Regions from separate parts of the Citricoccus sp. genome, predicted to be linked through region 1. Evidence: riboswitches for the same ligand, from Rfam matches in the RefSeq annotation. Region 1 holds a riboswitch; the other holds the start of a gene.
The links. Region 1 has a riboswitch for thiamine pyrophosphate ahead of PLJ28_RS10685 (thiamine ABC transporter substrate-binding protein). Riboswitches for the same ligand answer to the same signal wherever they lie in the genome.
Positions count from the first base shown of each region.

Region 1 (9,699 bases):
GGATGTAGATCTCGGTCTCCAGGGTGCCCACGCCCGGCCGGCCCAGGGTCTGCACGATCCCGAACGCCGTCGAGCAGAACAGGAACACCAGCGACCCGGCCGAGGCGATCGCCGGTCCCAGCGCCGGGACGGTGACGGTCACGAACGTCCGCCACGGCGAGGCCCCCAGCATCCGGGCGGCCTCCCCAGTGCGCGGGTCCAGCGTGGACCACAGGGCACCGACCTGGCGCACCACCACGGAGAAGTTGAAGAACACCATCGCCAGCACGACGGCCGTGAGCGTCTGGTCCAGCCCCAGGAACCCCAGCGGGCCGTTCTCGGCCAGCAGCGCCCGGAACGCGGTGCCCACCACCACCGTCGGCAGCACGAAGGGCACCGTGGACAGCCCGCGCAGCAGGTTCCGCCCGGGGAACCGGCACCGGTACAGGACGTACGCCCCGGGCAGCCCCAGCAGCAGCGATCCCAGTGTTCCGGCCACCGCCAGTCCCAGCGTCTGCCCCACGAGCCGCCAGGTGCGCGACTCGGCCAGCACCTCGGCGAAGGCGCCGAGGTCGAGCTGCCCGGCGGCGTTCGTCACGCCACGGGCCAGCATCGACCCGACGGGCCACAGGAAGAACACCGCCAGGAACGCCAGCGGGACGGCGGCGACCACCGTCCACACCAGCCCGCGGCCCACCGGGCCGGCGGCACGCCTCCACCGCCCGGGCACGACGTCCGCCCGGTCACCGCCCGGCGGGGCGGTTCCGGTCTCCGGGGCCCGACCGGACGCCGGCACCCGGGTGGGGGCCGGCGTCGGGACCAGGGCCGGGTCTCCCGGGACCAGGCTCATCCGTCGCGTCCTGTCCGGTGGGGGATGCCGATCAGCTCGCGGCCTCGTAGAGTGCGTTCCAGTCCTCGAGCCAGGCCTCGCGCTTCTCGGCGATCTGCCGCAGGTCCGCCTCGATCGGGTCCTCGACGAGGGTGGCGTTCTGCGCCCATTCGGCCGGCAGCTCGAGGGACTCGTCCACCGGGTACATGAACATGTTCTCCGGCAGCGAGGCCTGGAAGTCCTCGGCGAGCAGGAAGTCGATGAACGCCTGCGCGCCCTCGGGGTTCTTCGCGCCCTCCACGACGCCGGCGTACTCGACCTGGGTGGTGCAGGTGTCCTCGACGACCCCGGTGGTCGGGGCGAAGGCGGGGGAGGACGAGTAGCTGAGCACCAGCGGGTAGGCGCCCTGGCCCTCGCCGGCGGAGAAGTCGGAGTAGTAGGCGTCCGACCAGCCGGCGGCGACCTTGGTGCCGCCCTCGAGCAACCGCTGCCAGTAGTCCTGCCAGCCGTCCTCGCCCTTCTCGGTCACGGTGGCGGCCAGGAAGGCCAGGCCGGGGGAGGAGGTGACCGGATTGGTGGTGACGAACAGCCGCGCGTACTCGGGCCTGGCCAGGTCCTCCAGGGTGGTCGGCGCGGCGAGGTCGTTCTCCTCGAACCACTGCTCGTCCACGTTGACGCAGACCTGGCCCTGGTCGATGGGGGTCAGCCGGTCCTCGACGACGAGGTCCTGGGCGGATTCCGGCAGCGCCCCGGAGGCGTACTCGGCGACGACGCCCTCGTCGATGACGCGCTGGGCCGAGAGATTGTCGATGCCGTAGACCGCGTCCACGGTGGGGTTGTCCTTGGACAGGATCAGCTGGTTGACCAGGGTGCCGGCGTCGCCCGGGGCGGTGGTGGTGAGCTCGTAGCCGGACTCCTGCTCGAAGGCGGCGATCTGCTCCTCGGTGATGTTGAAGGAGTCGTGGGTCATCACGGTCACCGTGCCACCGGTGCCGGCTCCCGAGGCGCCGCTCGCGCCGTCGGTGGTGGCCGGCGCCGTGCCGTCGCCCGCGCCGGACTGGTCCGCGACCGAGCAGCCGGTCAGGGCCAGCGCGGCGATGCCCAGGATCGCGAGGGCGCCACGGGCACGGCGTCTGCTGGTGGGCGCTGCGGAAAGGTGGTGCATGAGTTCCTCCAATACCTCTGGAGGGGACGGGGCGGCGGGTGCGCCGACCCGAGGAGAGAAAGCTCGACTTCCTTCGCCGGTGCTAACCGGGCAGGTTCGAGGGTCTGCGGTGTGCGCACTCTCAGCGCCGGCCTGGCGCTCCCCTGTCGTTGAACCTTCAGTCTAGTGCCGGGGGAGGGGCGGGGTCATCTCGGTCGGCTGACGTGACCGGCCGTGGCGGCGCACCATAATGGAAAAGCCCTGCCTGTCTGAGCTGTCCGGCTGAGCACCTGCACGACGAATCGGCCCTGAGAGGTGGATGTGGACTGTTGTCATCCCGCTGCCGGCGGTACCGAGCCGGGACGTGCGCAGCACATGGATCCGCGGGAGCCTGCGTCTCGGGCCGTCCACACGGGCCCGGTCCAGTCGAGCTCCACCCACGGCATCGAGCAGGTTGAGGTTCCCGCCGGTCGGTTCCTCATGGGGGACCACTTCGGTGAGGGGTACCCCGCAGACGGTGAGACGCCCGTGCACGCGGTGCGGTTGGACGGCTTCTCCATGGACGCCACCACCGTGACGGTCGACGACTTCCGGCGGTTCGTGGAGCAGACCGCGTACGTCACGGAGGCGGAACGGTTCGGGTCCTCGGCGGTCTTCCACCTGGAACTCATTGCTCGTCGGCTGAACCCGGCGGGCGCGAACCCGGTCCCGGGGACGGCCTGGTGGGTCAACGTGCCCGGGGCGTGCTGGCATGCCCCGCTCGGACCGGGATCCCGGGCGGACGAGGACCACCCGGTGGTCCACGTCAGCTGGAATGACGCCCAGGCCTACTGCGCGTGGGCCGGGCGCCGCCTGCCGCACGAGGCGCAATGGGAGTACGCGGCCCGCGGCGGGCTGCAGGGCCACCGCTACGCCTGGGGCGATGAGCTCGTGCCGGGCGGCGAGCACCACTGCAACATCTTCCAGGGACGCTTCCCCGTGGAGAACACGATCGACGACGGTTTCCTCTCCACGGCCCCGGTGCGGACGTTCCCGGCCAACGGGTTCGGCCTGTTCCAGATGGCCGGGAACGTCTGGGAGTGGTGCCAGGACTGGTTCCTGCCGCGCTACTACCGGCGCAGTCCCGAGGAGAATCCCCCCGGGCCGCCGTTCGGCGAGGGCAGGGTCATGCGCGGAGGGTCGTTCCTCTGCCACGACTCCTACTGCAACCGGTACCGGGTGGCAGCGCGGAGCAGGAACAGTCCGGACTCCTCGAGCAGCAACTGCGGCTTCCGGACCGTCGGCTGACGGGTCAGGCCGCCGCCCGCACCCGGACCCCGTGGTCGGTCAGCGCCAGCAACTCGTCCAGCATCAGCTGGCGCATGCGGTCCACGACCTCCTCGCACCCCGGCCTGGCGGCCAGGTTGTGGGCCTCCTCCGGGTCCGAGTCGAGCAGGTACAGCTCCTCGGCGTCGGTGCCGAAGTACCGCGTGTAGCGGGCCTCGGGGGTGATGACCGAACGGATGTGCACGGGGGCCGGCAGCCCGTCGAGGCCGAACGGCTGATCCTCCTCGACGATCAGTGCCCTGCGGTGGACGGAGGCCTCGCCCCGCAGCAGCGGGACCAGGCTGCGGCCCTGGATGCCGCGGTGTCCCGAGACCCCGGTGAGTTCCAGCAGGGTGGGCACCAGGTCCGCGTTCGAGACCAGGGCCGTCGAGGCCGCGGTCCGCGCCGCCGGGGAGATCCCGACGCCGGCCCCCGGCAGTCCCGCGGGCACCCTCATGACCAGTGGCACGTTGGTCACGCCCCGGTAGTGGGTGAAGTGCTTGAGCATCATGCCGTGGTCGCCGAACATGTCCCCGTGGTCCGAGGTGAAGACGACCACCGTGTTCTCCGCCAGTCCGGTGCGTTCCAGCGTCTGCAGGATCCTGCCCACCTGGTCGTCCAGCAAGGTGATCAGACCCAGTTCCGCCGCGCAGGCCACCCGGTACTGTTCCTCCGTGGCGATCCACGTCATGGTCGGGTCCTCGCCGGGCATCCCCCGTCGCTCGGCCATGCGCCGGACGTGTTCGGGAGAATCCGAGTGATCCTGGTGGAACGTATCAGGTACCGGGACGTCCGCCGGGTCGTACAGGCGGTCGTATCCGGCCGGCGGCGCGAACGGATGGTGGGGATCGGGGAAGGAGGCGAACAGGAAGAACGGTTCGCCGTCCGCGGCATGGTCCTCGAGGCGGGCGCAGGTCCGCTCGGCGACGTACGCGCTGGGGTGCAGTCCGGCCGGAACGGCCGAGGTGTAGACCTGCGCCCAGTGCCCGCCGTGATCGTCCAGTGCCCGCTGCGGTCCGGCGTCCGTCAAGGGGTCGAAACCGCGCTCGCGCGCCCAGTGCACGTAGTGACCGCTGGGGCGGTCCCCATGACCGACCACCAGGTCCACCTCCTGGTAGCCGTAGTAGTCACCGGGCATCGTCACCGGCTGTTCGCTGTGGAGGAGGGAATCCTCCCAGCGGTCCCAGCCGGCGTCGCGGACGGGTCGGCGGGCATCCGGGAGGCAGTCCTCCAGCAACTGGGGTTCGGAGAGCATGATCTGCTCGCGCTGCTCCGGCTCGAAGTCCCAGCCCATGTTCTGGTGGTGCAGCTTGCCCACCGCGCTGGTGCGGTAGCCGCACGACGCCAGGTCTCCCGGCAGGGTCGAGACGTCCGGGTCGAGTGGCAACCCGTTGCACCGGGTGCCGTGCTGCTGGGGCCACCGACCGGTCATCAGGCTGGCCCGGCTGGGCATGCACGTGGGGTTGGTGACGTGGACGTTGCCGAAGGCCACGCCCTCGGCGGCCAGGGCATCCAGATGGGGCGTCGACACCAGCGGGTGGCCACCGAAGCCCAGGTGATCCGGGCGGAGCTGGTCCGCGATGATCACCAGGACGTTGGGGCGGCCGGCTGCGGGGTTCGGGTCAGGTCGCTCACGCATCGGCCATCTCCTGACGGTGGGGGTTCTTGATCAGGGACAGCACGCGCGTGCGCTCGTCCACGAACGCCTTGGTGGCGCGCGTGGTGATCTGGTCCCGCTCCCGGGGCAGGTTCACGGTGACGACCTCGACCACGTGGGCAGGCTTGGAACCGAGCACGACGACGCGGTCGGAGAGGTACACGGCCTCGTCGATGTCGTGCGTGACCACCAGGATGGTCATGCCGAATTGTTCCCGGATCCGCAGGCAGAGGTCCTCGAGCTCGAACCGGGTCTGGGCATCGACCGAGGCGAACGGCTCGTCCATGATGAGGATCTCCGGCCGGTAGGCCAGGCCGCGGGCGATGGCCACGCGCTGCTGCATGCCACCGGAGAGCTGCCACGGGTAGAGCTCGGTGGCATGGCTGAGCCCCACGGCCTCGATCGCCTCGTCGATGCGCTGGTTCTCCTCGGCCCGGCCCAGTCGGAGGTGCCGCAACGGAAGCCGGATGTTCTTGCGTACCGTCAGCCACGGCATCAGGGAGCGGTGGTAGTCCTGGAAGACGAGGGCCATCTGCTCCGGTGGCCCGTCGATGGGCTGGCCGTCGATCCTGGCCTCGCCGGAGGTCAGTGGCTGCAGTCCGGTGATGCACTTCAGCAGCGTGGTCTTGCCGACACCGGAGGGCCCCACGATGCAGACGACCTCTCCCGCGGCGACCTCGAAGGACAGGTCCCGGATGATCTCCTTGGCCTGGGGGCCGCTCCCGTAGGACTTGCACAGCCTGTCGACGGCCAGTCGAGGGACGGGTGTGGCGTGGTCCATGGAAGCTCCTCGGGTGTGGGCGGACGTGGCGCCGTGGTGTGGTCGGGTGTCAGTGCGGATGGTGGAGTCAAGAGTCACGCTGGGCCTCCTTGGCGCCGAAGTACCAGGCCAGGATCCTGGCCTTGACGAGGTCGAAAAGTTTGTTGATCACGAATCCCAGGACACCGAGCAGGAGCACCCCGGCCCACATGTCCGCGATCATGAAGGACTGCTGCGCGGTCAGCGTCAACGCACCGATGCCGGTCGAGGCACCGAGCATCTCCGAGGCGATCATCACGATGAACGCGATCTGCAGGCTCACCTGCAACCCGGCGAAGATCTGGGGTGCAGCGGCCGGGAGGTACACCTGGGTGAACTTCTCCGTACGGGTCAGCCGGTAGACGACGCTGACGTCCTTCAGGGTGCCGTCCACGGAACGGATCCCGTCCATGGTGGCGATGAGGGTGGGGAACGTCGCCGCCAGGGCGATCGAGGTGATGCGCATGTCGTTGCCGAAGCCGATCATGGTGATGAAGATCGGCACCAGGGCGACGGGCGGGATGGACCGCACGAAGTGGATGATCGGCTCCAGCAACCAGCGCAGCGGCCGGACCAGGGCAAGGACGAACCCGAGGACGATGCCCACCACGACCGCCAGCGCGTAACCCCCGGCCAGGTTGGCCAGGCTGGGGACGACATCGGTGGGGAAGTGGGCGAACAGCCACAACTGCTGAAACCTGGTCAGGATCTCTTCCAGTGGCGGGAAGAAGGTGCTGGAGGACCTCGCTGAAGCCACCCACCAGGCGGCCAGCAGCAGGGTGGGCGTGCCGACGGCCAGGGCCCATTTCAGCCAGGACGGTACGCGACGCGACCTCCGGCGGGGACGCCGACGCGCTGTCAGGTGGTTGACGGTGATGTCTGCGGTGGTCATGCCTGCACCTCACGTTTCGATTCATGCCAGTGCAGGGCCTTGGCCTCGACCAGCTGGGACGCGGCCTGGAAGGCCATGCCGAGGACGCCGAGCACGATGATCAGCGCGTACATCCGCGCCGAGTCCCCGGCGGTCTGGGCCTGGTACAGGCTCTGGCCCAGACCCGGTCCGCCCCCGAGCAGCCCGGCGACGACGGTCACCACCAGGGCTGCCGGTGCGGAGACGCGGATGGCGGTGGCGATGAAGGGCGAGGCGCCCGGGAGTATGACCCGCCCCAGGATCTCGACCTGGCCCATGCCGTACGAGCGGGCGGTGTCAGTGCGCACCGGATCGACATCGAAGACGCCGGCAACGGTCTGGATCAGGATCGGGATCGCGCAACCGATGATGGCCAGCACGATGGTCATCTCCGTCGTCGGACCCAGGATGAGCACCACGATGGGCAGGATCACGATCGGCGGGATCGGCTTCAGGAATTCGAGCACCGCGGACGTGGCGAATCGCAGCAGCTGTGAGGTGCCGATCAGGATGCCCAGGACCACCCCGACGACGATCGAGGCCGCCAGCCCGATCAGGGCCGTCCCCGCCGTGACGGCGGTGTCCTCCCAGAACGCACCGTCACCCAGCATCTCCCCGAGGGCGCTGAGCGCCTGCCCCACGGTGGGCAGGGACGTACCGGACAGCGGACCAGTCGCCAGCACCTGCCAGACGATGAGCAACAGGCCCACGCCGGCTGCGCCATAGGCCAGCGGCCGGGAGTTGTGGCGCCAGTAGTGCCCCGTCATCATTCAGCCCCCAGGATCGAGTCCTCGGTCAGCGGCGCGTTCTGCGGCTGGTAACCGAGTTCGGTCATCTTCTCGTTGGCACGGTTGATGTCCTCGAGCCTCGTCTCCAGCGGCCAGTAGGTGGTGGCTCCCTGGCGGATCGTCTCCAGGTCCACGCCGGTGATCTCCGCCGCGTGCTTCTGGGCCTCCTCCGTGTTCTCGTTGCCGTATTCGAAGGCCTTGACCATGGCCTCACGGAAGGCCTCGTACTTGGCGGGGTCCTGCTCCACCTGGTCGGTTCCGGCGACCCACAGCCCCACGGCGCCCTTCTCGAAGAAGGCCACGCCCGGGGAGGAGAGCAGGGTGTTCCCCTGGGCGCCGGCCTGCTCGGTGAAGGGGGAGACGAGGGCAGCGGCATCGATCCGGCCGTTCTTCAGGGAGTCCAGTGCCGAGGCGGGGTCGAGCACCATCCACTGGACCTTGGACGGGTCGCCACCGTCCTGGCGGATGGTCTCGCTGATGGTGACCTCCATCTGGGCCTTGCGAGCCGGGACGGAGACCTTGCGTCCTTCGAGGTCAGCCGGGGACGAGATGTCGCTTCCGGCGGCGACGTACACGCCCGTGTCGTCCAATTCGGCGGCATCCATCTCCAGGGCGTCGTCGGGGTAACCGTCGGCGGCGGCGACGACGGTCAGGTCGATGCCCTGGTTGAGGGCGTTGAAGAAGGGAACCGAGGGGGTGTAGGCGACGTCGATGTCACCGCTCTGGACCGCGGCGATGGCGGCCGGCGGGTTGGCCACGGTCTTCACCTCGATGCTGTTGATGCCGGCCTCCTCGAGGTATCCCTGCTCCTCGGCCAGGCGCAGCGAGGCATCGGATGCCAGGCCGAGGGCCCCGACCGTCACGGTGCCCCCCGACGAGCCGGACTGGGTCTGTCCTGACTCGGCCGTGGTGCTGCCGCCGCAGGCGACCAGGCCGAGGCCCAGAGACGTGACGGCGGCGACGGACAGGAAGGTTCGACGGGTGTTCATGGTGTTCTCCTGGGGTATGGGAATCGAGGTGGAGACGGTGGAACCGATGCCGGAGGAGGCATCGGGGGACGGATGGACTGGTCGATGGCCCGTGTCAGGCCGGTCCGTGGACCAGGCGCCCACCCAGCCACGTGGATCGGACGGGGTTGGAACTGAGGTCCTGTATCTCGTGGTCGGAAGGCCACGGACTCTCCAGCAGGCAGAGATCGGCGAATTGGCCGGGGGCCAGGGTTCCCTTGAGGGTCTCGGCATGGTCCTGCCAGGCGGGAGTGGAGGTCATCGCCGCCAGTGCCTCGCGCGAGCTGATCCGCTCGGCGGGGTTGACGGGGAGATCGTGGTCCCGCGTCATCCGGGTGACCATCGCGATGATCTCGCCGCGCCAGTCGACTGACGAGACGGGTGCGTCCGAGGTCGCCGTGAACCGCACGCCAGCTCTGGCCGCACTGGCGAGGGGCTGATGCCAGGCGAAGCGTTCCGGGCCGAGAAGCCGCTCCAGGGAGGCGCCACCGCCGAAACGGATCAGTGGGTTCGTGCACAGGCCCACGCCGTGAGCTGCCATGCGGGCGAGTTCCCGGGGCGCGTCCGGACCGTTGAAGGCGCCATGGATGACATAGTGTCTCGGATCCCCTGTGGCCCCCGGCCGGCGGTCGGACGGGCCGCCTTCCTGGGCTGCCGCCACCGCGTCGACGACCGCTGATGTGGTCGCGTCGCCCGTGGCGTGCACCCCCGACTGGAGCCCCGCCCGGTGGATGAGGGCGATGATCTCCTTGAGCTCGGTGATGCGCGCCTCGTCGCTCGCGCCGGCCACGACGAGCTGTCCGTGCGAGCACTCGGTCCCGTAGGGAGCGGACATCCACGCGGTGCCGCTGCGCGGGGTCCCATCGGCGAACACCTTGACTCCACCGATGCGCAGCAACTGGGGGTCGATGGCGCGCTCCTCCAGCAGTCGGGGGAGGTCTGATTCAAGGCCGCTGCGGACGGTTTCGGAGCTGATGCCACCGGTGCCGGCGAACAGCATCAGGACGTTGACCCTCAGGGCCAGCTCCTGTGACTGCGCCAGTGCCGCCAGTGACTCGAGGGCTCCCGTGGTGGGAGAGCCATCCAGCAGTCCGGAGCCCCCGGGGCCGAGGCCGGGCTCCGTCAGTGACGTGATACCCCAGGAGTGCAGCAACGACTGGCACTTCAACTGGACCCGGCGCAGTTCAGCAGTGCTCGGGGCGGGAATGGCGCTGAGGGGCAATTCCATGGCGGCGTCGACGAACAGCCCGTTCGGCCTTCCGTCTGGGTGGCGTCCGATGA
Region 1 is NZ_DAOMPX010000031.1:20,862-30,560, forward strand. Features, by position in the region: gene PLJ28_RS10680 (ABC transporter permease) at 1-829, opposite strand, end outside; gene PLJ28_RS10685 (thiamine ABC transporter substrate-binding protein) at 861-1,973, opposite strand; TPP riboswitch at 2,025-2,128, opposite strand; gene PLJ28_RS10690 (formylglycine-generating enzyme family protein) at 2,328-3,239, shown strand; gene PLJ28_RS10695 (sulfatase family protein) at 3,244-4,896, opposite strand; gene PLJ28_RS10700 (ABC transporter ATP-binding protein) at 4,889-5,695, opposite strand; gene PLJ28_RS10705 (ABC transporter permease) at 5,763-6,605, opposite strand; gene PLJ28_RS10710 (ABC transporter permease) at 6,602-7,393, opposite strand; gene PLJ28_RS10715 (ABC transporter substrate-binding protein) at 7,390-8,400, opposite strand; gene PLJ28_RS10720 (amidohydrolase) at 8,495-9,699, opposite strand, start outside.

Region 2 (9,699 bases), on a different contig from region 1:
GGCCGGGCTGCGGCGCCGGCCGTCCGCCGTGGCGCTCACGGGCTGGGGGGTCTTCGAGGACCTGCCCAGGCCCGTGGGGGTGCCGGTGGCGACCCTCTACCTCGGCGCCTACTACGTCCTGGGCCACGCGGCGGCCGCGGGCCCCGTGCTGTGGGGGTCGAACATGGCCCTGCGCCGCACGGCCTGGCACCAGGTCAGGGATCGGGTGCACCGCTGGGAGCGGGAGGTGCATGACGACATGGACCTCGCCCTGGTTCTCGGCCCCGGCCAGGCGGTGAGCTTCGATCCCCGGCTCGTGGTCGGCGTCTCCGCGCGATCGCTCAAGGGGGCCTCCCAGCTCGTGCGGCGGGTGCGTCGTGCCCGGCGCACCCTGGAGCTGAACTTCCGCGAGGCCCAGCCGTGGGAACGGTGGGCGGAACGGCTCAGGGCCGCTCCCAGTCCTCGATAGGACCCGGCACCACCTGGAACAGCGGATGGACCTCCGGATCGGTCACCGCGCGGAGTGCGGCGTGCCGGTCCGGGCTGCGCTCGGCGAGCTTGGCCAGCAGGTGCTGCCACTCGAAGGCCACCTGGCCCTCCGTGACCGGGATGGGCCTCACCGGCATCGTCGGTGACACGGGCGGCACGGGCGGCACGGGTGGCACGGGCGGGATGCCCGGGGGTGTCACCGACGGGGTGCCCTCAGCCCCGGATGCCCCGGGCGCTCCGGGTGTCCCGTCCTTTGTGCCCGTACCCGTACCCGTCTCGGACGCCGCCGGCGGACAGTCGATCCGGGAGCGGTCGAAGCGGTAGCCGCGCCGCTCGGCCTCGTCGGCCAGGGCGGCCAGGTACGCACCCATCGCCGCAGGGGTGTCCGCGTGCCGCCGGAAGCGGACCAGCTGTGGATGGGATCGGTAGCCGCGCGTGCGCCCCGCCAGGACCGCCTGGGCCAGCAGGGCCTCCCGCCAGCCGCCGGTCAGGCCGGGTCGGTCGAGGTACCGGGGGTGCAGGGTCCACAGGCGCATGCACCCATCCTCTCGCGGATGCCGCCCACCCGTTCCCGATGCGCTCCCGGAGGGGTCAGCGGGACCGGCCCCGGCCGGCGTCGATCGTCTCGACGGCCGGTTCATCGGTCGCGCCGGACCGGGCCCGCCGGTGGCGCCAGGCGGCGATCCCCGCGAGGACGGCGGCGCCGGCCAGGAACGGCAGGCCCAGCCGCCACACCTCCCACTCCACCTGCGTGGCCAGCGCGATGCAGGACATCAGCCCGGCGACCGGCAGGAACGCGGGCACCCGGAAGTGACGGTGCCCCACCGCGTCGCGGCGCAGCACGAGCACGGCGGCGTTGACGGCCGCGAACACCACCAGCAACAGCAGGACCATCGTGCTGGCCAGGATGTCCAGGGTGCCGGTGAGGGCCAGGACCAGGGACAGGGCGGTGGTGACCAGGATGGCCACCCACGGGGTGCGGCGCCGGGGCAGCAGCGCGGCCAGCACCGGCGGCAGCAACCCGTCCCGGGCCATCCCGTAGGCCAGCCGGGAGGACATGATGCCGGTGAGCAGCGCGCCGTTGGCCACCGCCACCAGGGCGATGACGCTGAAGACCACGGGCGGGATGATGCCGGCGGCCTCGACCACCTGCAGCAACGGGGCGGTGCTGGCGGCCAGCTCCTCGGTGGGGATCACCGCCGAGGCGGCCATGCCGACCAGGGCGTAGACGACGCCGGCCACGGCCAGCGCCCCGAACAGGGCCCGCGGGTAGGACCGTGAGGGGTCCTTGGTCTCCTCGGCGACGTTCACGCTCGTCTCGAAGCCCACGTAGGAGTAGAAGCCCAGGACGGCACCGGCCAGCACCGCGGAGACCGGACCGCGCTCCGGCGTGCCCAGCTCGACCAGCCGGCCCAGGTCCCCCTCGCCGCGGGCGAGCACGACCACGCCCAGGGCGATCACGAGCAGCAGGCCGGAGACCTCGATGATCGTCGCCACCCGGTTGGCCCCCATCGACTCCGTGATGCCGCGGGCGTTCAGCGCGGCCAGCAGTCCCAGGAACACGATGACCACCAGGGCCGTGGGCAGGGTGATGAACTCGGTCAGGTAGTCGCCGGCGAAGCCGAGGGCCAGGGCTCCCACGGAGACGATCCCGGCGGACAGCATGCAGAACCCGACGAGGAATCCGGTGAACGGCCCGAAGGCACGGGTGGCGTAGTGCGAGGAGCCCCCGGCCCGCGGGTACTTCGTCGCCAGTTCGGCATAGGACCCCGCGGTCAGCAGGGCCAGCACCAGGGCCGCCACCAGGGGGACCCAGACGGCCCCGCCGGAGAGGCCGGCGATCTCGCCGACCAGGACGTACACCCCGGCCCCGAGGACGTCACCCAGGATGAACAGGAACAGGCCCGTGGTGGTGACCGTGCGGCGCAGGGACCGGGTCTCGCCGGAGGCTGTGGTGGAGGGCATGGGATCACAGTAGACGGCGCCGGGGCGGGGTGCCGAGTCCCCGTGCGCATCCGGGGTCTGAGAGGGTGCGATGCGCACGGGGCCCCTCTACGATGACGGTGTTCGCCTCCCCGCGCGGGACGCGTCCGCCATCGGATCCCGCAGGACGGAACAGGACGGATGCAGCATGGACCCCAGGACGTCCCTCTGGCATGACACCCACCCGGTCCCCGCCACCGGCACCGACCACCTCTCCCCGGGTGACCGGTTCGACACCGTGGTCGCCGGCGCGGGCTTGACCGGGCTGGCCACCGCCGTCCTGCTGGCGCGCGCGGGCCAGCGCGTGGCCGTGGTCGAGGCCCGCTCGGTGGGGGCCGTGGCCACCGGGAACACCACCGCGAAGGTCTCGCTGCTCCAGGGCACCACCCTGGCGGAGATCAGCCGTCACCAGTCGGACCAGGTGCTGCGCTCCTACGTGGAGGGCAACCGCCGGGGGCAGTCCTGGCTGCTGCGCTACCTGGACGAGAACGGGATCGACTACCAGCGCAGGCCCGCCTACACCTACGCCACCACCCACGAGGGCCTGTCCCGGCTGCACTCCGAGCTGGAGGCCGACCGCGCCGCGGGCCTGGACGTGACCTGGACACGGGAGACGGACCTGCCCTACCCCGTGGCCGGGGCGATCCGGCTGGAGGACCAGGCGCAGGTGCACCCGATGCAGGTGCTCGACGCCCTGGCCACCGAGTTCCGCCGGCTCGGCGGGACGCTGGTGGAGGGGGTGCGGCTCACGGGCGCGGGCTACCGGTCCCCGCTGGCCGTGCACACCTCCGCGGGGGAGATCAGGGCCGGGCAGCTGGTCCTGGCCACAGGGGCCCCGGTCCTGGACCGCGGCGGTTACTTCGCCAAGCTCAGTCCACACCGTTCCTACGCACAGTCCTACCGGGTGCCGGGGCCCGTTCCCCAGGCGATGTACCTCTCCGCGGACAGTCCGTCCCGCAGCCTGCGCACGGCCCCCATCGACGACGGTGAGCTGCTGCTCGTGGGCGGCAACGGCCACGTGGTGGGGCGATCGGCCTCACCGCAGGCCGCCGTGGACGCCCTCGAGGCGTGGACCCGGGAGCACTTCCCCGGAGCGGAGCGCACGCACGCCTGGTCCGCGCAGGACTACCGCTCGGCCAACCTCGTCCCCTTCGTGGGGACACTGCCCCGCGGCGGTGGCCACGTCTACCTGGCCACCGGCTTCAACAAGTGGGGCCTGACCAACGGCGTGTCGGCCGCCCTGCGGATCTCCGCGCAGATCCTCGGCGGTGCCACGGACTGGGCCAGGCCGATGGATCGTCGCCTCACCTCGCCGGCCGACCTGCTGACCGGCCTGAGGGACAACGCCGCCGTCGGTGCCCGGTTGGCCGGCGGCTGGACGTCGGCCGCACGCAGACCCCTGCCCCAGGAGCCTCCGGCCGAGGGCCAGGGCACGGTGGGCCGGGACCACGGCCGGCCCGTGGCGGTCTCCACGGTGGACGGGGTGACCTGCCGGATGTCGGCGGTCTGCCCGCACCTGGGCGGCATCGTCTCCTGGAACGACGCCGAGCGCTCCTGGGACTGCCCACTGCACGGATCACGCTTCACCGCGGACGGCACCCTGCTCGAGGGGCCGGCGGTCACGGGCCTGCGGGCACCCACGGATGCCAGGGGGCGGGCGGACTGAGAGCCGTTCCCCGCAACGGGAGGACCGTGGCCGAGGGGTCGGGGGTGGTGCCCTATGCTGGTGCCACATCGTGAACGACAGGGGAGCGCCGCCCGGCGCTGAGAGTGCGCCCAGCGCAGACCCTCGAACCTGCTCCGGTTAGTACCGGCGAAGGAAGTCGAGTTCTCCGATGGAGCGTGGGGCCCGGTGCCTGACGCGCCCGGATCCCGAGGGTTCGGGCGGCGTGCGTTCCATTCCCCTCCTTGGATCCTTGAGGAGGACATCACATGGTCTCGACGCAGACCCCCGGCAGTGATCACCAGGCCACCCCGCCGGCCGGTACACCGGACCGTCCCGGGCGCTCCCGCCCACACCACGACCCGCGCGGCCCCGCCCACCGCACCTCCGCCCACCGCACCTCCGCCCACCGCACCTCCTCCCGCCACACCTGGCGCGTGGTGGACATCGTCGTGGCCGCCGTCGTCGCCGTGGCCAGCGGCGTGGTCTTCTGGGCCTGGAACCTGGCCTATGCGGGACTGGGCGGGGTGTTCCTGGCGTTCCCGCCGTCGTCGGGACTGGTCGCCGGCATGTGGCTGTTCCCGGCGGTCCTGGGTGCACTGCTGATCCGCAGACCGGGTGCCGCGCTGTTCACGGAACTGGTGGCTGCCGCCGTCTCCGCGTTGCTGGGGTCCCAGTTCGGCCTGACCGTGCTGGCCTCCGGACTCGTCCAGGGCATCGGGGCCGAGCTGGTCTTCCTCCTGTTCCTCTACCGTCGCTTCACCCTTCCCGTGGCCCTGCTGGCCGGTGCCGCCGCGGGAGTGGCCTGCGGTCTCAACGAGGCCTTCCTGTTCGCCTGGTTCCCCGAGTACACGCTGGCCTGGAAGTGGCTCTACGTGGGGTTCACCGGCATCTCCGGGATCGTCATCGCCGGCCTGCTGAGCTGGCTGGCCACCCGCGCCCTGGCGGCCACGGGCGCACTGGCCGCCCTCCCGTCCCGCGGCGCCCACCGGGAACCGGCGGGCCGGGGGTGACCGCGGCCACCGTCACCGCGCAGGGCTGGGGCTGGCGGCACGCCGGACGCGACCGGGCCGCCGTCGCCGGCCTGGACCTGACCATCCCACCGGGGCAGCGGGTCCTGCTCGCCGGGCCCTCCGGGGCCGGGAAGTCCACTCTGCTGCACGGACTGGCCGGCGTGCTGGACCCGGCGGACGACTCGGAGGAGACCGGCCGGCTGCTGCTGGACGGCGTGCCCACCCGCGAGCTGCGCGGCCACGCCGGGTTGGTGCAGCAGGACCCCGAGACACAGGTGATCCTCTCGCGCGTGGGGGACGACGTGGCCTTCGGCGCGGAGAACCTCCGCGTCCCGCCGGACGAGATCTGGGACCGGGTCCGACACGCCCTGGCCGCGGTCGGGCTGGGGGAGGACGAGGGCATCGCCCTGTGGCGGGACACGTCGCGACTGTCCGGCGGGCAGAAGCAACGGATGGCCCTGGCCGGGGTCCTGGCCATGCGCCCGCCGCTGGTCCTGCTCGACGAGCCGACCGCCAACCTCGACCCCGCCGGTGTGCTCGAGGTCCGCGACGCCGTCCTGGCGGTGGTCGAGGCCATCGGCGCCACCCTCGTGGTCGTGGAGCACCGGCTCGGGACGTGGGCCCGGCACGTGGACCGGTTGCTCGTCCTGGAACCGGGCGGGGGCATCAGCCACGACGGCACCCCCGCCGCGCTGCTCGCACCCGGCCCCGTCCGGGAGGAACTGGCCGCGGCCGGGGTGTGGGTGCCCGGGGTGGTGCCCGAACCCGTCACCCCCGCCCCCGGTGGTCCGCGGCCGGCCGCGGAGCCCTCCGGACCGGCACGGAGCCCGCGACGGGACCCTGCCGGTCACCGGGACCCTGCCGGTCACCGGGACCCTGCCGGTCACCGGGACCCCACGGGGACCGCGCTGTTGTCCGCCCGGGACCTGGCGGTGTCCCGGCACGCGGTGAGGCCCGGCTGGCGCCGCCGCCTCGGGCCACCGCCGGTCCCGGTGCAACACGGACTGGACGTGACCGTGGAGGCCGGGGAGGCCGTCGTCGTGACCGGGCCGAACGGGGTGGGCAAGTCCACGCTGCTGCTGACCCTGGCCGGGCTCATCCCGGCCCACGCCGGGACGCTGACCGCCACCGCCGCCCTGAAGGGACACGGGGTCCGGCTGCCGGACGACCCCCACCGCTGGCCCGCCCGGGACCTGGTGAGCCGGATCGGCACGGTGTTCCAGGAGCCCGAGCACCAGTTCGTCGCGGCCACGGTGCGCGAGGAACTGGCCTTCGGGCCGCGTCACGCCCGGGACCACCGGACGGGCACGCTGCGGTGGTCGGCCGCACAGGCCCGGGGCCGCGCCGACGAATTGCTCGAGGCCATGGGACTAACCGGACTGGCCGAGGTCAACCCCTTCACGCTCTCCGGTGGGGAGAAGCGCCGGTTGTCCGTGGCCACCGTGCTGGCCACGGGCCCGGACGTGGTGTTCCTCGACGAGCCGACCTTCGGGCAGGACGCCAACACCTGGGCGGTGCTGACCGGGATGCTGCGCCGGCTCGTCACCGAGGGCAGCTCCGTCGTCGCGGTGACCCATGACCAGGACTTCGCCGCGGCCCTCGACGCCCGGGTGGTGGAGCTGACATGAGCGCCGTCCTGACCGCCCCGGCCCCCTCCCGCCCCGTGGCGGGCTCCCCGATGGAGCGGGCCCACCCGCTGGCGAAACTGGCCGCCCTGCTGCCGGTCACCGCCGTGCTGGTGGCGTCCATGGACTGGGTGTCCTCGGGCCTGGTGCTGTTGGCGGCGGTGGCCCTGCTGCCGTTCTCGGGCATCCGCGCCGGGGAGTTCCTGCGCCGGGCGTGGCTGCTCGTGGCCGCCGCGCTGGCCTCGGCGTGGGGCACCGCGCTGGTCGGCCAGGACACGGGGCGGATGCTGCTGGAGGCCGGACCGGTGTCCGTCTCGGAGGGGTCGGCGTTGGCCGGAGCCGCGACGGGCCTGCGCATCCTGGCGGTCGCCCTGCCCGGAGTGATCGTCTTCGCGACCACGGATCCCACCGACCTGGCCGACGCGCTGGCCCAGCGGCTGCGTCTGCCCGCGAGGTTCGTGCTCGGCTCGCTGGCCGCCTTCCGGCTTCTCGCCATGCTGACCGAGGAGTGGCGCGTGCTGGGCCACGCCCGGCGTGCGCGGGGCGTGGGCGCCGGCGGGGGCCCGGTCCGCCGCACGACGTCGTGGCTGGGACAGGTGTTCGGGCTGCTGGTGCAGGCCATCCGCCGTGCCAGCCGGCTGGCCGTCACCATGGAGGCCCGAGGCTTCGGGGCCGGCGCCCGGACATGGGCCCGGACCTCGGTCTTCACCGCGGGGGACGTCCGGCTCGTCCTCGGTGGGTGCGCCCTGGCCGCGCTGGCCGCCGGCCTGGCCCTGGGGACGGGGGCGTGGAACCTGGTCTGGGCCTGAACCCGCCCCGGGCCTGAACCTGCCCGGGGCCGGACTCAGTGCAGCGGGCCGTGCCGCCCGGGGGACCTGTCCTCGTCCAGGAAGGCCGAGAGCCGGTCGGTCAGGTCCCGGTCCACGTCCAGCGCGACCCCGTCCAGGGAGGTCACCGGGGCCACCCCGCGCACGGAGGACACGAGCCACACGCCGTCCGCGTCGAACAGGTCCGACGGCTCCAGCGGACCGTAGCCGAGGTCCCAGCCGGCCGCCTGGGCGGCGGCGAAGATGGTGCCCTGGCTGGTGCCCGGCAGGATCCCGGAGCTGCGCAGCGGCGTGACCAGCTCCACGGCGTCCGGGCCGTCGGCGGCCGGGACCCGGCGGGCCAGCAGCACGGTCGAGGTGGGGCCCTCGAGCACCTTGCCGTCGGAGGAGACGAAGATGACGTCGTCGGCCCCCTGGGCGGCGGCGAAGCGCATGGCCGCCATGTTCACGGCGTAGCTGAGGGTCTTCGCGCCCATCAGCAGCCACGGGGCCCGCTCGGAGACGGAGGAGTCGAAACCGCGGTCCAGGAGCAGGACGGACAGGCCGCGCTCGCGCCCGGACGCCAGGCCGGGGGAGACGGGGGAGACCAGTACCCAGTACGTACCGGTCAGTGCGGGTGCGTCCGGGGCGGTCCCCGCGGTGATGTCCTTCAGCTCGCCGTCGGATCCGGTGTCCGCGGTGCCCCGCACGTAGTGCCCGCCGCCGGGGGCGCCCTCGGGGCCCCGCGTGGCCACGAGCTTGACCACGGCGTCCCTGCCCGGGTTCCCGGCCGCGTACGCGCTCAGCCCGGTGACCGCCGCCTGGCGCCAGGCCTGGGCGTCCGGGACCGGCAGGTCGAGGGAGGCGGCCGAGGAGATCAGCCGCTCCAGGTGGGAGTCCTCCTTGCGGATCCGGTGCCCGGTGTCCCCGGCGAGGGCGGTCATCGTCTCGAAGATCCCGTCCCCGCGGGTCAGGCCCTGGTCCGTGACCAGCACGGCAGGCTGCCGTGGATCGGCGACCCGGGTGCCGACCCCGTCCGCGGACGGGTCGAGGAACACGACCACGGAGCCGCCGGGCTCCGGGATGAATGATGCGGAGTGGTGCGTCATGGACCCCAGACTACGCATCCGTCCCCGCGTTCCGAGCACACCGTCGGGTGCGCGCCGGCACCGGCACACACCCGACGGTGGCCTCGGCCGGGCGGGCAGCGGACCGCGCGGTCCCGTCAGACCCGGGCCGGTTCCGGTTCGGGGGCCGCCTCGCCGGCGCCGTCACCCGGGGTGCCCTGCCTGGCCGCGTCAGCCGCCGGCCGGCCGGGCCCCGCGGAGGCGTGGTCGCGTTCCAGGGCGGCGCCCTCCACGTCCACGTTCGGCAGGATCCTGTCCAGCCACCGCGGCAGCCACCAGGCGGCGTCGCCGACCAGGTGCATCAGGGCGGGCATCAGCAGCAGCCGCACCAGGAAGGCGTCCAGCAGCACCCCGAAGGCCAGGCCGAAACCGATGGGCCGGATCATGGCGGACTCGGCGAAGACGAACCCGCCGAACACGGAGATCATGATGATCGCCGCGGCGGCGACCACGGCCCGGCCCGCGTGCAGGCCGTCCATCACGGCCACCCGGGCCGGGGCCCCGTGGGCGTAGGACTCGCGCATGCCGGAGGAGATGAACAGCTGGTAGTCCATCGCCAGGCCGAACAGCACGCCCACCATGATGGTCGGCAGGAAGGCCAGGATCGGCCCCGGGTTGTGCACCCCGAACACCGCGGACAACCAGCCCCACTGGTAGATGGCCACCACGCCGCCCATGGCCGCGAAGACGGACAGGATGAACCCGCCGGTCGCGATCAGCGGGACCACCAGCGAGCGGAACACCAGGATCATGATGAGCAGGGACAGCCCGACGACGACGCCCAGGTAGAGCGGCAACGCACCGGAGAGCTTGTCCGCGACGTCGATGAACCCACTGGTCATGCCGGCCACGGCCAGGCCGGAGGCCTCTCCGGCCGGGGCGGTGGCCCGCAGGTCGTGCACCAGTTCCTCGGTCGAGACCGCGTTGGGTCCCTCGGCCGGGATGACCTGGAACATCATCATGGTGGAGTCCTCGTTGACGGCGGCCGGGACCACCACCTCCACGTGCTCCAGG
Region 2 is NZ_DAOMPX010000003.1:92,342-102,040, reverse strand. Features, by position in the region: gene PLJ28_RS02185 (glycosyltransferase family 2 protein) at 1-448, shown strand, start outside; gene PLJ28_RS02180 (pyrimidine dimer DNA glycosylase/endonuclease V) at 423-1,004, opposite strand; gene PLJ28_RS02175 (APC family permease) at 1,060-2,433, opposite strand; gene PLJ28_RS02170 (FAD-dependent oxidoreductase) at 2,600-4,117, shown strand; TPP riboswitch at 4,187-4,290, shown strand; gene PLJ28_RS02165 (ECF transporter S component) at 4,384-5,127, shown strand; gene PLJ28_RS02160 (ABC transporter ATP-binding protein) at 5,124-6,755, shown strand; gene PLJ28_RS02155 (energy-coupling factor transporter transmembrane component T family protein) at 6,752-7,561, shown strand; gene PLJ28_RS02150 (aminotransferase class IV) at 7,597-8,667, opposite strand; gene PLJ28_RS02145 (MMPL family transporter) at 8,784-9,699, opposite strand, start outside.
Region 2: it holds a riboswitch for thiamine pyrophosphate, as region 1 does, so the genes downstream of both, PLJ28_RS02165 (ECF transporter S component) here and PLJ28_RS10685 (thiamine ABC transporter substrate-binding protein) in region 1, are expected to answer to the same signal.